One region of the Bradyrhizobium sp. Ken64 genome, then DNA from elsewhere that is predicted to be linked to it. Evidence: predicted binding sites of a transcription regulator. Region 1 holds the regulator's gene; each other region holds the start of a gene.
What was found. Region 1 encodes LexA, which represses DNA repair genes until DNA is damaged. Its sites were predicted from a motif close to TGTTCNNNNTGTGTTCNG; they were not measured.

Region 1 (3,906 bases):
CCTGCCGATCCGTCACCTCGTGCCCCGACGCGCTTAATGCCGCCTTCCGGAACAATGTGAAGCGACGGGACGACTGCGCCCGCTGAGCCGTTTTTGCCTCCGCGCCCGCGCTCGGCTAGAAGACTTGCGGAACATTCGCCCGAACGTGCCGAGCAGGAGTTTTCGCCGTGGCCTTGATGCCGGTTTCTGACGCGCTTGCCGCGGTGCTGGCGGGTGCAGAGCCGCTGCCGGAAGACATGATTTCTCTCGACGAGGCCTACCATCGCGTGCTCGCGCGTGACGTCGCCGCGCGACGCACGCAGCCGCCGCAGGCGATGTCCGCGATGGACGGCTACGCGGTGCGCGCGGCCGATGCCGCGACGATCGATTCGGAGCTCACCGTCATCGGCGAAGTCGCGGCGGGCCGGCCGTTCGCGGGGACGGTCGGCGCCGGCGAGGCCGTGCGGATCTTCACCGGCGGCGTCGTTCCCGCTGGCGCGGACGCCGTCGTGATCCAGGAGGACACGGTCGCCGCCGGCAAGCGTATCACGATCAAGGAAGCCGCGATCGCCGGACGGCACATCCGCCGCGCCGGCGTTGATTTCCGCGAAGGCGACGTGCTCCTGCGCAAGGGAAGCCGTCTCACCGAGCGCGACCTCGCGCTCGCCGCTGGGATGAACCATCCGCACCTTGCCGTTTTCAGGCGTCCGAAGGTCGCCATTCTCGCCACCGGCGACGAGCTGGTGATGCCGGGCACCACGCCCGGCCACGGCCAGATCGTCTATTCCAACGGCTACGCCCTGCACGCGCTCGCCCGCAGCGAGGGCGCCGAGACCATCGACCTCGGGATTGCCGCCGACACGCTGGAGGCGACCACCGCCGGCATCCGCCGCGCCCGCGAGAGCGGCGCCGACATCCTGATCACGACCGGCGGCGCATCGGTCGGCGACCACGATCTAGTCCAGCAGGCACTGCGGGACGAAGGCATCGCGATGGCGTTCTGGAAGATCGCGATGCGGCCAGGCAAGCCGATGATGCACGGGCGACTCGGCGCAATGGGTGTGATCGGCCTGCCGGGCAATCCCGTGTCGTCCTACGTGTGCGCTTTCCTGTTCATGGTGCCGCTGATTCGCGCCCTGTCGGGCCGTTCGGTGATTCACCATCGCCGTGAACACGCCGTGCTCGGCCGCGACGTCGGCGCCAACGACCAGCGCGAGGACTATCTGCGGGCGCATCTGGAGGAGCGTGACGATGGCACACGCGTCGTTCTTCCCGTCAATCATCAGGACTCTTCGCTGCTTGCGAATCTCGCTGCAGCACAGGTACTTCTCGTGCGCGCACCATTCGCGCCGAAGGCCGAGACCGGCACGGCTTGCGAAGTGTTGCGGCTCCCCGTCTGACCGCCTCGGCAACGCGCGTTCCGCGACGTTTGCCTTGTTCACGGTAAATTAAGCAGTTGCGGAACATGTATCGAACATATAGTGTCCGTTCATGATTTGTTTCGAGCATGTGGCGGCTTATGGCCGAATTCTGCGTCTCGGAATCGGACGACATCAACCGGGGGACTTTGGTCGAGATGTTAACGCGCAAACAATACGAGCTTCTGCGATTCATCAGTGAACGTCTGAAGGAAAGCGGCGTACCGCCCTCCTTCGACGAGATGAAGGATGCGCTCGACCTGCGCTCGAAGTCGGGCATCCATCGCCTGATCACGGCGCTCGAGGAGCGTGGCTTCATCCGACGCCTGCCCAACCGCGCCCGCGCGATTGAAGTCATCAAGCTGCCGGAGCTCCAGGCGGCGGCCGGCAGCCGCCGCGGCTTCACGCCGAGCGTCATCGAGGGCAATCTCGGCAAGGTGCGTGCGGGCTCCAGCCTGCCCGCGGACGAGGGCGAACGTCCCGTGGCGGTGCCGGTGATGGGCCGCATCGCGGCCGGCACGCCGATCGAGGCATTGCAGACCCGCAGCCATACCATCAGCGTACCGCCTGACATGCTCGGCTCGGGCGAGCATTACGCGCTCGAAGTACGCGGTGATTCCATGGTCGAGGCCGGCATCCTCGACGGCGACATGGCGCTGATCCAGCGCAACGAGAGCGCTGATACCGGCGACATCGTGGTGGCGCTGATCGACGACGAGGAAGCGACGCTGAAGCGCTTCCGCCGTCGCGGCGCCTCGATCGCGCTCGAGCCCGCCAACGCAGCCTATGAGGTCCGCATCCTGCCGCCCAACCGGGTGAAGATTCAGGGCAAGCTGATCGGGCTTTACCGGAAGTACTGATAACGGAAGTACTTCATACCGGAAGTGCTTGGCGCCTCGCGCGCTTCCGATCTGCAGCGCCGGTCAGAGATTGGATCGGATGATCGTCCGCTCCGGCTGGATAGTCGTTCTGGTTCTGCACAGACTATCCGGCCCCTCCTCCGCCGCTGGCTCCTCGCGACGCCGACGAAGCGGTACCGCTTCAAACAGCACCGCTTCGCGGCTCGCGCGTTCGAGGAAACAACGACCAGCGGTCAAGTTCGACCGTTGCAGCCAAGCCGGCAATATTCGCGCATGCGCCTCCCGAATGCATCGCAAGGGGCTTTGTTCCTATTGAATTCGGGAAAGATAATGTGATCGCGGCCTGCAGAAACCAGCCGCAGATTTGCCCACAACCAAGCAGAGCGTTCGTGCTTCAACTCTGATAGAGGCCTGCGCCTCGATTGAGAGACGCGGGTTGCTATCCCAGCATGAGGAGCACCCGATGTGTGACTACAGCCTGCATGCCGTCGCGTCGCGCCCCGCCGAAGTCGGCGAGACGATCGTCACGACAAGCTTCCGCGGCACCTCGACGCGCGGCTTCGCCTCCGCAGCCGATCCGTCTGTTGCCGTCTGCCTGCTGCCGGGAACGGAGCTCGCCTTCGCCGACGACGTCCGCTACGACAATCGCTGGATCTGGACGCGCACCATCAATTCCCGCGTGGGCAAGTTCGGCAAGATCGATCCGCACGTTCCCGACCGCCATCATGACGCGATCGAATTCCCCGACGGCAAATACGTGCTGGTGACGCAGCTCGTCGAAGGCCAGCGAGCGACCGTGCTGCAACTGCCGGTGACTCAGTCGGTCACCGAGCGCGAGAACAAGGCGCAAATCATCGCCGACAGGCAGCCGACCGTCACGCACCTGCCGATCGGCTGACACAGCCGCCCTCCGGCTACGAGGTCGGAGGTCAGGATTGAATCGCCATCGCCGGCCGTGGCCGGCGAGAAGGTGTGGTTTGCGCCCGGCGAATCCGAGCGGATGCGCCAACCCACTGCATTGCTCCGCACCATCAGATCAATCGTCGGCCTGCAAGTCCGTCTCCGCGGGCGTTGCGTCCTTGATGCGGGACGCGGTCGCCTTCGGCGCAAGGCTGCCGTCGAAATCACCCTCACCGGCGCCGGCCGGCAACCAGGGGCGGCTCGTGCCTCTCGCCCTCACCGCCTGAACTACAAACCCGTCACCACGCTGCGTCAGCGCCAGGGCGCTCTGGCTGGCGAGCCGCTGCCGATCGACCACCATCGCCGCGCAATCGGACGGCGCGGGACGTGTCGTCACCACCAGCGCGGCCCGACTGCAATCGTCCGCGAGAGCGTCGACGCGCAGTGCCAGCGCGACCAGCCTCCCGTCGGCCAGTGGCGTCACGCAGCCGGATTCGTCACAGGACACGCCATCGGCCAGCGAGGCTCTGCCGGCATCGCGCGGATCGGCGTCGGCAGCGAGCCATTCCCTCAGCAGAAAGCTGTCCTTGTTGGTCCTGATCAGGTGCAGATATCCGTCCCTGCCCCGCACCGCGACGCTCGCGCCATCCCCGGCAATCAGGATGTCGGGCTGCCGCGCCGACAGTCCCCAGAGGATCGCTGCCAGCAGCACCAGGGCGCCGGACCAGCGCAGCGGCGTGCGCAACAAG
Region 2 (3,906 bases), on a different contig from region 1:
TCTCCGCCCGCTGCTGCTTCTTCACCAGCAATTGCCGCAGCGCCGTGACCTTTGCCGCCGCCTGATCCGGCGGCAGATCCGCCTTCACGATGGTTTCGGCCTCGGCCTGCTTTCCTTCCAGTCCCAGCACGAGCGCGAGATTGGCGCGTACGCGAAAATCGGCGGGATTGCGCTCGTGCGCCCGGCGCATCGTTTCCTCTGCTCGCGGCAGATTGTTCTGCAGCATGTAGGACAGTCCGAGATTGGACAGCACCGACGGCTCGTCCGGCACGATCTTCAGCGCGGCGGCGTAGTATTGCTGCGCTTCCTCGTTGCGGCCGAGCTGATCGAGCGCGGCGCCCTGCGCCGACAGGATATGCCAGTCGGGATCCTCGGGCGAATGCGCGCGACCGAGGACGTCGAACGCCTGCTGGAAACTGCCGCTGTCGGCGAGCGCGCGGCCATAGCCGGCGAGCAGCGCCTTGTTGTTGGAATGGGCGAGCACGGCCTGCTCCAGCACCGCGAGCGCCTGCGCGCGCTGGCCGGTCTGGCGCAACGCCTTGCCGTATTCGAGCGCGATGTTGGGATCGCCAGGCTTGGCGCGATAGCGCTCGCGCAGCGCGTCCATGTCCGGCTTCACGTCCGGCTTGGCGTCGGCCCTGCCAGCCGTGTCCGACTTTCCGCCGAGCGCGCCGGTGATGTCCTCGATGCCGGTGGTCTGACAGCCGCCGAGGGCCAGGATCAGAAGCGCGGAAAACAGATATCTCGCCGGAAGAGAGGCGACGGACAAACGCTTGGACATACTCTGATCACTCGGCGACTGATCAGAGATGCTTACCGATTAACGCTAAAGTCCGGTTAAGGCGGGGCGCTTCCGAAAGCTTAGTCGGTGAATTCGGCGCCGAACTCGCAGCCGATGCGCCAGCGCAGCCGGCACTGGCGGGAATAGTCGGGCGCGAAGATGATGGTGAATTGCGGCGGCACTTCCAGAAATTCCGCCACGACTTTCACGCCGCCATCCGAAATATCCGTGATCGTGCAGTCCCGCGGCAGCGAACCCGCGCCAAAATGAATCTTGGCGAGCCGCGTGCACATCCGTCGTTCGCTTCTCCGGCGATTTGCAAGCATTTGAATTGTTCACCCGTTAGACCACGGCCCATCCCGCAGCCCTAGGAGTAGCGGACATTCGTTGGGATGTGCTGAGCGGAGCAGCTTGCATTCGAAGCGTAGTGTCTTCGTCGTGTTTACGATCGGTTAGGGCCAGGCTAGCCCCCTCGACACGTTCCCGTATTGTTCTTGCCAGAACTGGCCCGCTCTGCTACCCCTAATTGTGCAAGAGGGCAGGCTGGTTCGGGCATGGTTCAGCGGGTTTCTACCGTCGCCTTTGAGGGGATCGAGGCCCGCGCGGTCGACGTGCAGGTGCAGGTCGCGCCGGGTCTGCCGGCCTTCGCGATCGTCGGTCTCCCGGACAAGGCGGTGTCGGAGGCGCGCGAGCGGGTCCGCTCGGCGCTGATCGCCTCAGGGTTGGCGCTGCCGGCGCGGCGGATCACCGTCAATCTTGCGCCCGCCGATCTGCCCAAGGAGGGCAGCCATTATGACCTGCCGATCGCGCTTGGGCTGATGGGGGCGATCGGCGCGATCCCCCCGGATGCGCTGACCGGCTTCACCGTCCTGGGCGAGCTTGGCCTCGACGGATCGATCGCGCCGGTGGCCGGTGTTCTGCCCGCCGCGATCGGCGCCAATGTGCGCGAGGAGGGGCTGATCTGTCCGGCGGCTTGCGGCTCGGAAGCGGCGTGGGCGAGTCCGGACATCCAGATCATCGCCGCAAGTTCGCTGATCCAGATCGCCAACCATTTCAAGGGAACGCAGGTGCTGTCGCGGCCCGTGCCGAAGGTGCACGAGGCCGCGGCCTCGCCGCTCGACCTGCGCGACATCAAGGGACAGGAGAGCGCCAAGCGGGCGCTGGAGATCGCGGCCGCCGGCGGTCATCACCTGCTGATGATCGGCGCGCCCGGCGCCGGCAAATCGATGCTGGCGGCACGCCTGCCCTCGATCCTGCCACCGCTGTCGCCGGGCGAGTTGCTCGAGGTCTCGATGATCGCCTCTGTCGCCGGCGAGATCGAGGGCGGGGCGCTGACGGCGCGGCGGCCGTTTCGCTCCCCGCATCATTCCGCCAGCATGGCCGCGCTCACCGGCGGCGGCATGCGCGCACGGCCCGGCGAGATCTCGCTCGCGCATCAGGGCGTGCTGTTCCTCGACGAGCTCCCGGAATTCGATCCGCGCGTGCTGGATTCGCTGCGCCAGCCGCTGGAGAACGGCGAGGTCTCGGTGTCCCGCGCCAATCACCGCGTCACCTATCCAGCACGGTTCATGCTGATCGCGGCGATGAATCCCTGCCGCTGCGGCAATGCGTTCGAGCCCGGCTATGCCTGCAAGCGCGGCCGCATCGATCGCTGCACCGGCGACTACCAGGCCCGCATCTCGGGGCCGCTGATGGACCGCATCGATTTGCGCATCGAAGTTCCCGCGGTGACCGCGGCCGATTTGATCCTGCCGCCGCCGGCAGAGGGCTCGGCTGAAGTCGCCGCTCGCGTGGCCGCTGCGCGCGACATCCAGCTCGCGCGTTACGCGGATATCGGCCTGCCGAAGGTTCGCACCAATGCCGAAGCACCGGCCTCGGTGCTGGAGGAGATCGCGAAGCCCGACGCCCAAGGCCAGAAGCTGCTGCGCGACGCCGCCGAGACCATGCGGCTGTCGGCGCGCGGCTATCACCGCGTGCTGCGGGTGGCGCGCACGCTGGCCGATCTCGACCACGCCGACAGGATCGGCCGGCTGCATCTCGCCGAGGCGCTGTCCTATCGCGCACTCGCGGAGGATGTGCGGCAGATCGCCTGATCATCCAGCGCATCAACCCGGCGGTAACGAGTTTCCTTTACGCTCTGCAAACCATAAGGCCCATCAGTTCGCGCCACGAGTTTCCCCAGGGCCCGGCGAGTAGCGTGTCATGTTGCGTTTCAAGATCCTGGCCTCGGTTATTCCCCTGTTGGCGGCCGCGGTGTTCGCGCGCAGCGAGATCGGATCGGTTTCGCATCCCTGCATCGCCCTCGGCGACACCTCGGTCGAGCTGACGTCGCTGTTCTGGACCGCCGGCGTGCATGTCGCCTTCACCGATGATCCCGCGCGCGCCACGGTGCGGGTTCAGATCACCGAGGATGCGGACGCTGCCGACTTCCCCGTCGTCGACGACGGCCCCGGTTCGGAATCGGAATCCTGCCAGGCCAACCCCTCGACTCGCCTGATCTCGATTGCCGCGCAGCCCGTCGACGGCGGTCAGGTGATCTATCTCTCCAGCGAGGGGCCGGCGGACTACCGCGTCTATGTGCGCTCGAAGACCTTCTCGCAGCGCGAGGCGGCGGCACTGATCGTCGGCGCCCGCGGCGGCCACCGTCATCTCCAAGCAGCCTCTCTTTGAGTCGCCTCGCTTTGCGCCGTTAACACCTCGTCAACCCTGTTTGGAAGCGGTCGCGACACCTCAAACTGTTCGCAAGGTCGGCGGCACATCGTCGTTCCAGCGAGCACAGCGATTTAAGATAAAGAGTCGGGTCGGTGGCGATGGATCGGACGTTCCGGATCAAGGTGCGCATGCGCCGCTTCAGGCGACAGTACCCCCGAATCGCCTTTGCGATCCGCTCCATCATGATCTTCTCGGCGACCTTCGGCGGCGCCTATGGATTTGTCTCCGGCAGCCGGTCCGAGACGTCCGGCTACGATCCCAATGCGTTTGCGATCGGCGTCAGCTTCCTGTTCGCGCTCGCCTGCCTTGGCCTCGCCACGCTCAGCATGCGCCTGCGCTTCGTCAACAAGCGGATGCGTGCGCTGGCCGCCCACAACGAAACGCTGATCGACCGCAATTGGGAGCTGAAGGAG
Region 3 (3,906 bases), on a different contig from region 1:
GGGCGCGGTCGCGCGCCTTGGCGAGCAGGAACTTGGTGCGCCGCGTGACGACCCGCTCGCGGAAGTCGACGAAGATCGCCAGCAGGTCCTTCAGATGCATGATCCGCGGACGGCCGCTGTCGAGCGCCACCATGTTGACGCCGAAGCTCGTCTGCAGCGGCGTGAACCTGTAGAGCTGATTGAGCACCACATCCGGCACGGCGTCGCGCTTCAATTCGATGACGACGCGGTAGCCGTCGCGATCGGATTCATCGCGCAGGTCGCCGATGCCCTCGATCTTCTTTTCCTTGACCAGCTCGGCGATGCGCTCGACCATCGTCGCCTTGTTCACCTGGTAGGGAATCTCGGTGATGATGATCGCCTCGCGCTCCTTGCGGATGGTCTCGATCGCGACCTTGCCGCGCATCATGACCGAGCCGCGGCCGAGGTGATAGGCGGCGCGGATGCCCTGCCGTCCGAGGATGACGCCGCCGGTCGGGAAATCCGGTCCCGGCACGATGTTGATGAGCTCGTCGATGGTGAGCGCGGGGTTGTCGATCAGCGCGACGCAGGCGTCGATGACTTCGCCGAGATTGTGCGGCGGGATGTTGGTCGCCATGCCGACCGCGATGCCGCCGGCGCCGTTGACGAGCAGGTTCGGGAACTTGGCCGGCAAGACCGACGGCTCGGTCTCGTTGTTGTCGTAGTTCGGCTGGAAATCGACCGTGTCCTTGTCGATGTCGGCCAGCAGGGCCAGCGCCGCCTTCGTCAATCGGGCTTCGGTGTAACGATAGGCAGCCGGAGGATCGCCGTCGACCGAGCCGAAATTGCCCTGGCCGTCGATCAGCGGCACGCGCATGGAGAAGTCCTGCGCCATCCGGACCATGGCGTCGTAGATCGATTGGTCGCCATGCGGATGATATTTACCGATGACGTCACCGACCACGCGGGCGGACTTGACGTACTTCTTGTCCGGCGTGTGCCCCTGCTCGTTCATCGAGTACAGGATGCGGCGATGCACCGGCTTCAGACCGTCGCGAGCGTCAGGCAGCGCCCGCGCCACGATCACGCTCATGGCGTAGTCGAGATAGGACTTCTTCATCTCCTCGAAGATGGAGACCGGGCGAATATCCGAGGGTTGCGCCGGCTGGTCGCCGGGCTTGTCGTCGTCGTCAGCCAAGGGGAAATCCGGTGAGATTTTATCTGGGAATCATATAGCGCATCGAGCCCCTGATAACCACCCTCGCGGCGTTCTGGGAAGCGCTTTTTCCGCCTATTTTTCCAACAACTTAAGCCCTTGCGAGCGGTGTCGCGGACGGCCCCCGCATCGGCCTTGCAAAATCGCCGGGGACGCGGGGAAAACCGCGCGGCGAGCTGGCCCCGTCAGCGCGTTTGCCAAGCCGCAATCCGAGCTCACCCCAAACATGAAGCGGGCCCGGAAATCCCGAGCCCGTCCTGCCGATTAGTGGGATTTTCTGACACGAGATGAGAAGCGGCGCCGATCCGGCGGGCGCATCCGCATCGAGACGCCGCGTTCTCAGAACGTGATCGCTCAGAACGGGATATCGTCGTCCATGTCGCTGTTGCGGCCACCGCCGCCGGCCGCAACAGGGCGCCGCGGCGCGCTGCTGACTGGACCGGAGGAGCCGAAATCGCCGCCCGGCTCGTCGCCGAAGCTGCCGCCTCCCCCACCGCCGCTACGGCCGTCCAGCATCGTCAGGGTGGAGTTGAATCCCTGCAGCACGACTTCGGTCGAGTACTTCTCGACGCCGCTCTGGTCGGTCCATTTGCGGGTCTGGAGCGCACCCTCGACGTAAATCTTGGCGCCCTTCTTCAGATACTGCTCGGCGACCTTGCAGAGCCCTTCATTGAAGATCACGACGCGGTGCCACTCGGTCTTTTCCTTGCGCTCGCCGGTCGCCTTGTCGCGCCACGTCTCCGAGGTCGCGACACTCAGATTGGCGATCGGCCGCCCGTCCTGGGTGCGGCGGATTTCAGGATCCTTGCCGAGATTTCCAACCAGAATGACCTTGTTGACGCTTCCCGCCATCTCCGCTCTCCGCTCCGAATGCCATTGAATTCAAGAAGGCCGGTCCGCTCCCCGCGTTCCGCCGTGCCTGTTGAGGCGACCGTATACGCTCGCCGAACGCTTGCGGACGCCGATCAGTCCGTCACCCCTCCGGTTATCCCCACATATAGCATCGACCTCCGGCTCGTTCCAGATTTGTTCTTGGCGAATGACAGCACTGAAGGTGTGGGATCGATCGGCGATGTCCTGTGGGAAGGCACGCGTCGATTGGAACCTTTGTAGGTTCCAAAAAACGGAAGAAAGAACTTAACATTCAGCAAGTTATGGCTACTCGCACTGCCCCGTTCTTGTTGCATTTCGGAGACGGACTCTGCCGCTCCGCAGAGCTACGGTTGCCTCGGACTTAGTTCATATGGGCCCTCGCGCCTGATCAGCCGCTTCGGGGACATTAAGAGGCGGACGAACCTGGGGAGACTGGCAATGAATAGGCTTCTTATTGGTGCAATCGGTGCAGTGGCGATGGGCCTGTCGGCTCCGGCCAGTGCGGCGGACATGGCCGCGCGTCCTTACACGAAGGCGCCAATGGCCGCGCCCGCACCGATCTATACCTGGACCGGCTTCTACGCCGGTGTGCAGGGAGGCGGCGGCTGGGGTCGTAGCGACGAGACCTTCTTCGACGGTCCGAACACAGCGATCTTCGCGGGCAGCCAGAGGTATGACACGAGCGGCGGCTTCGTCGGCGGGGTGTTCGGCTACAATTGGCAGTCCGGTCCGGCCGTGTTCGGCATCGAAGGCGATTATCACTGGGCCGACATCAGCGGCCGTTCGGCCGAGATTAATGCCGGCCTCGGCGACACCTACTTCACGAAGATTCGTGGCTTCGGCGACATCAAGGGCCGTCTCGGCTACTCGACCGGCCCCGCGCTCTGGTTCGTCAGCGGCGGTGCCGCGGTCGGTGACATCCAGCACCGCTACGACGGCATTCCCGGAAACGTCTTCGTCCAGAACGACTGGCGCTGGGGCTGGACCGTCGGTGCAGGCGCTGAATACATGTTCGCTCCGAACTGGTCAGCCAAGGTCGAGTATAACTACATCGATTTCGGCAGGAGCACGATCCAATACTCTCCAGTGGTCACCAACCGCTCCGAATGGACCGACACCGTTCACACCATCAAGGTGGGCGTGAACTATCACTTCAACTGGGGCGGCTCGGTCGTCGCGAAGTACTGATATCCCTCTGATATCCTTGAGATCAAAGGCCGGCCCTGTGCCGGCCTTTTTTGCTGTGCTTCCCAGCTCGGAATAGTCAGTCAACAACTATTACGTTTCACACATGGTGTGACTTTTGAGTGACACAACTTGCGGCTTCACCGGTGTATGGAGACATCAGTTGGACCACCGCGTCCGATGCCCTTCTCGATCGTGGAAGGCACAATCAGAAACTGGGACTGGGATTAGTTGAAAATGAAAAAGGTTTGGTTGGCTTCGGCCTGTTTGTTCGCTCTCGCTGCCCCGGCCTCGGCCGCTGATCTCGCGGCGCGCCCCTACACCAAGGCGCCGGTGGCCATGGCTTCGGTCTACAACTGGACCGGCTTCTACCTCGGTATCGTCGGTGGTGGCGCTTGGGAAAATTCCTCGACCGACCCGAAGATGAAGGGCGGCTTCGTCGGCGGCACCGCCGGCTATAACTGGCAGACCGGCAACGTCGTGTTCGGCGTCGAGGCCGATGGCGCCTGGGCAGACGTCAGCGCTTCGGCCGCTGGTACGGTTTTCGTTGCGGGCGTCGGTGGCATCCCCGCCTCGCTGAGCTCCAAGACTGACGCGATGGGCACCGTGCGCGGCCGCATCGGCTGGGCCGTCAACAACGTGCTGTTCTACGGCACCGGTGGTTACGCCTG

Region 2: the regulator LexA is predicted to act here: its motif matches at 1,260-1,277, upstream of AC0L2F_RS15030 (YifB family Mg chelatase-like AAA ATPase).
Region 3: the regulator LexA is predicted to act here: its motif matches at 2,194-2,211, upstream of AC0L2F_RS15795 (single-stranded DNA-binding protein).

Annotation. Positions count from the first base shown of each region.
Region 1 is NZ_JBVVPA010000003.1:172,762-176,667, forward strand. Features, by position in the region: gene AC0L2F_RS06680 (molybdopterin molybdotransferase MoeA) at 168-1,379, shown strand; gene lexA (transcriptional repressor LexA) at 1,556-2,257, shown strand; gene AC0L2F_RS06690 (hypothetical protein) at 2,721-3,155, shown strand; gene AC0L2F_RS06695 (ComEC/Rec2 family competence protein) at 3,294-3,906, opposite strand, start outside.
Region 2 is NZ_JBVVPA010000007.1:184,993-188,898, reverse strand. Features, by position in the region: gene AC0L2F_RS15040 (tetratricopeptide repeat protein) at 1-781, opposite strand, end outside; gene AC0L2F_RS15035 (PilZ domain-containing protein) at 862-1,107, opposite strand; gene AC0L2F_RS15030 (YifB family Mg chelatase-like AAA ATPase) at 1,336-2,874, shown strand; gene AC0L2F_RS15025 (hypothetical protein) at 2,984-3,451, shown strand; gene AC0L2F_RS15020 (PAS domain-containing hybrid sensor histidine kinase/response regulator) at 3,592-3,906, shown strand, end outside.
Region 3 is NZ_JBVVPA010000008.1:55,360-59,265, reverse strand. Features, by position in the region: gene gyrA (DNA gyrase subunit A) at 1-1,159, opposite strand, end outside; gene AC0L2F_RS15795 (single-stranded DNA-binding protein) at 1,532-2,029, opposite strand; gene AC0L2F_RS15790 (outer membrane protein) at 2,489-3,238, shown strand; gene AC0L2F_RS15785 (outer membrane protein) at 3,473-3,906, shown strand, end outside.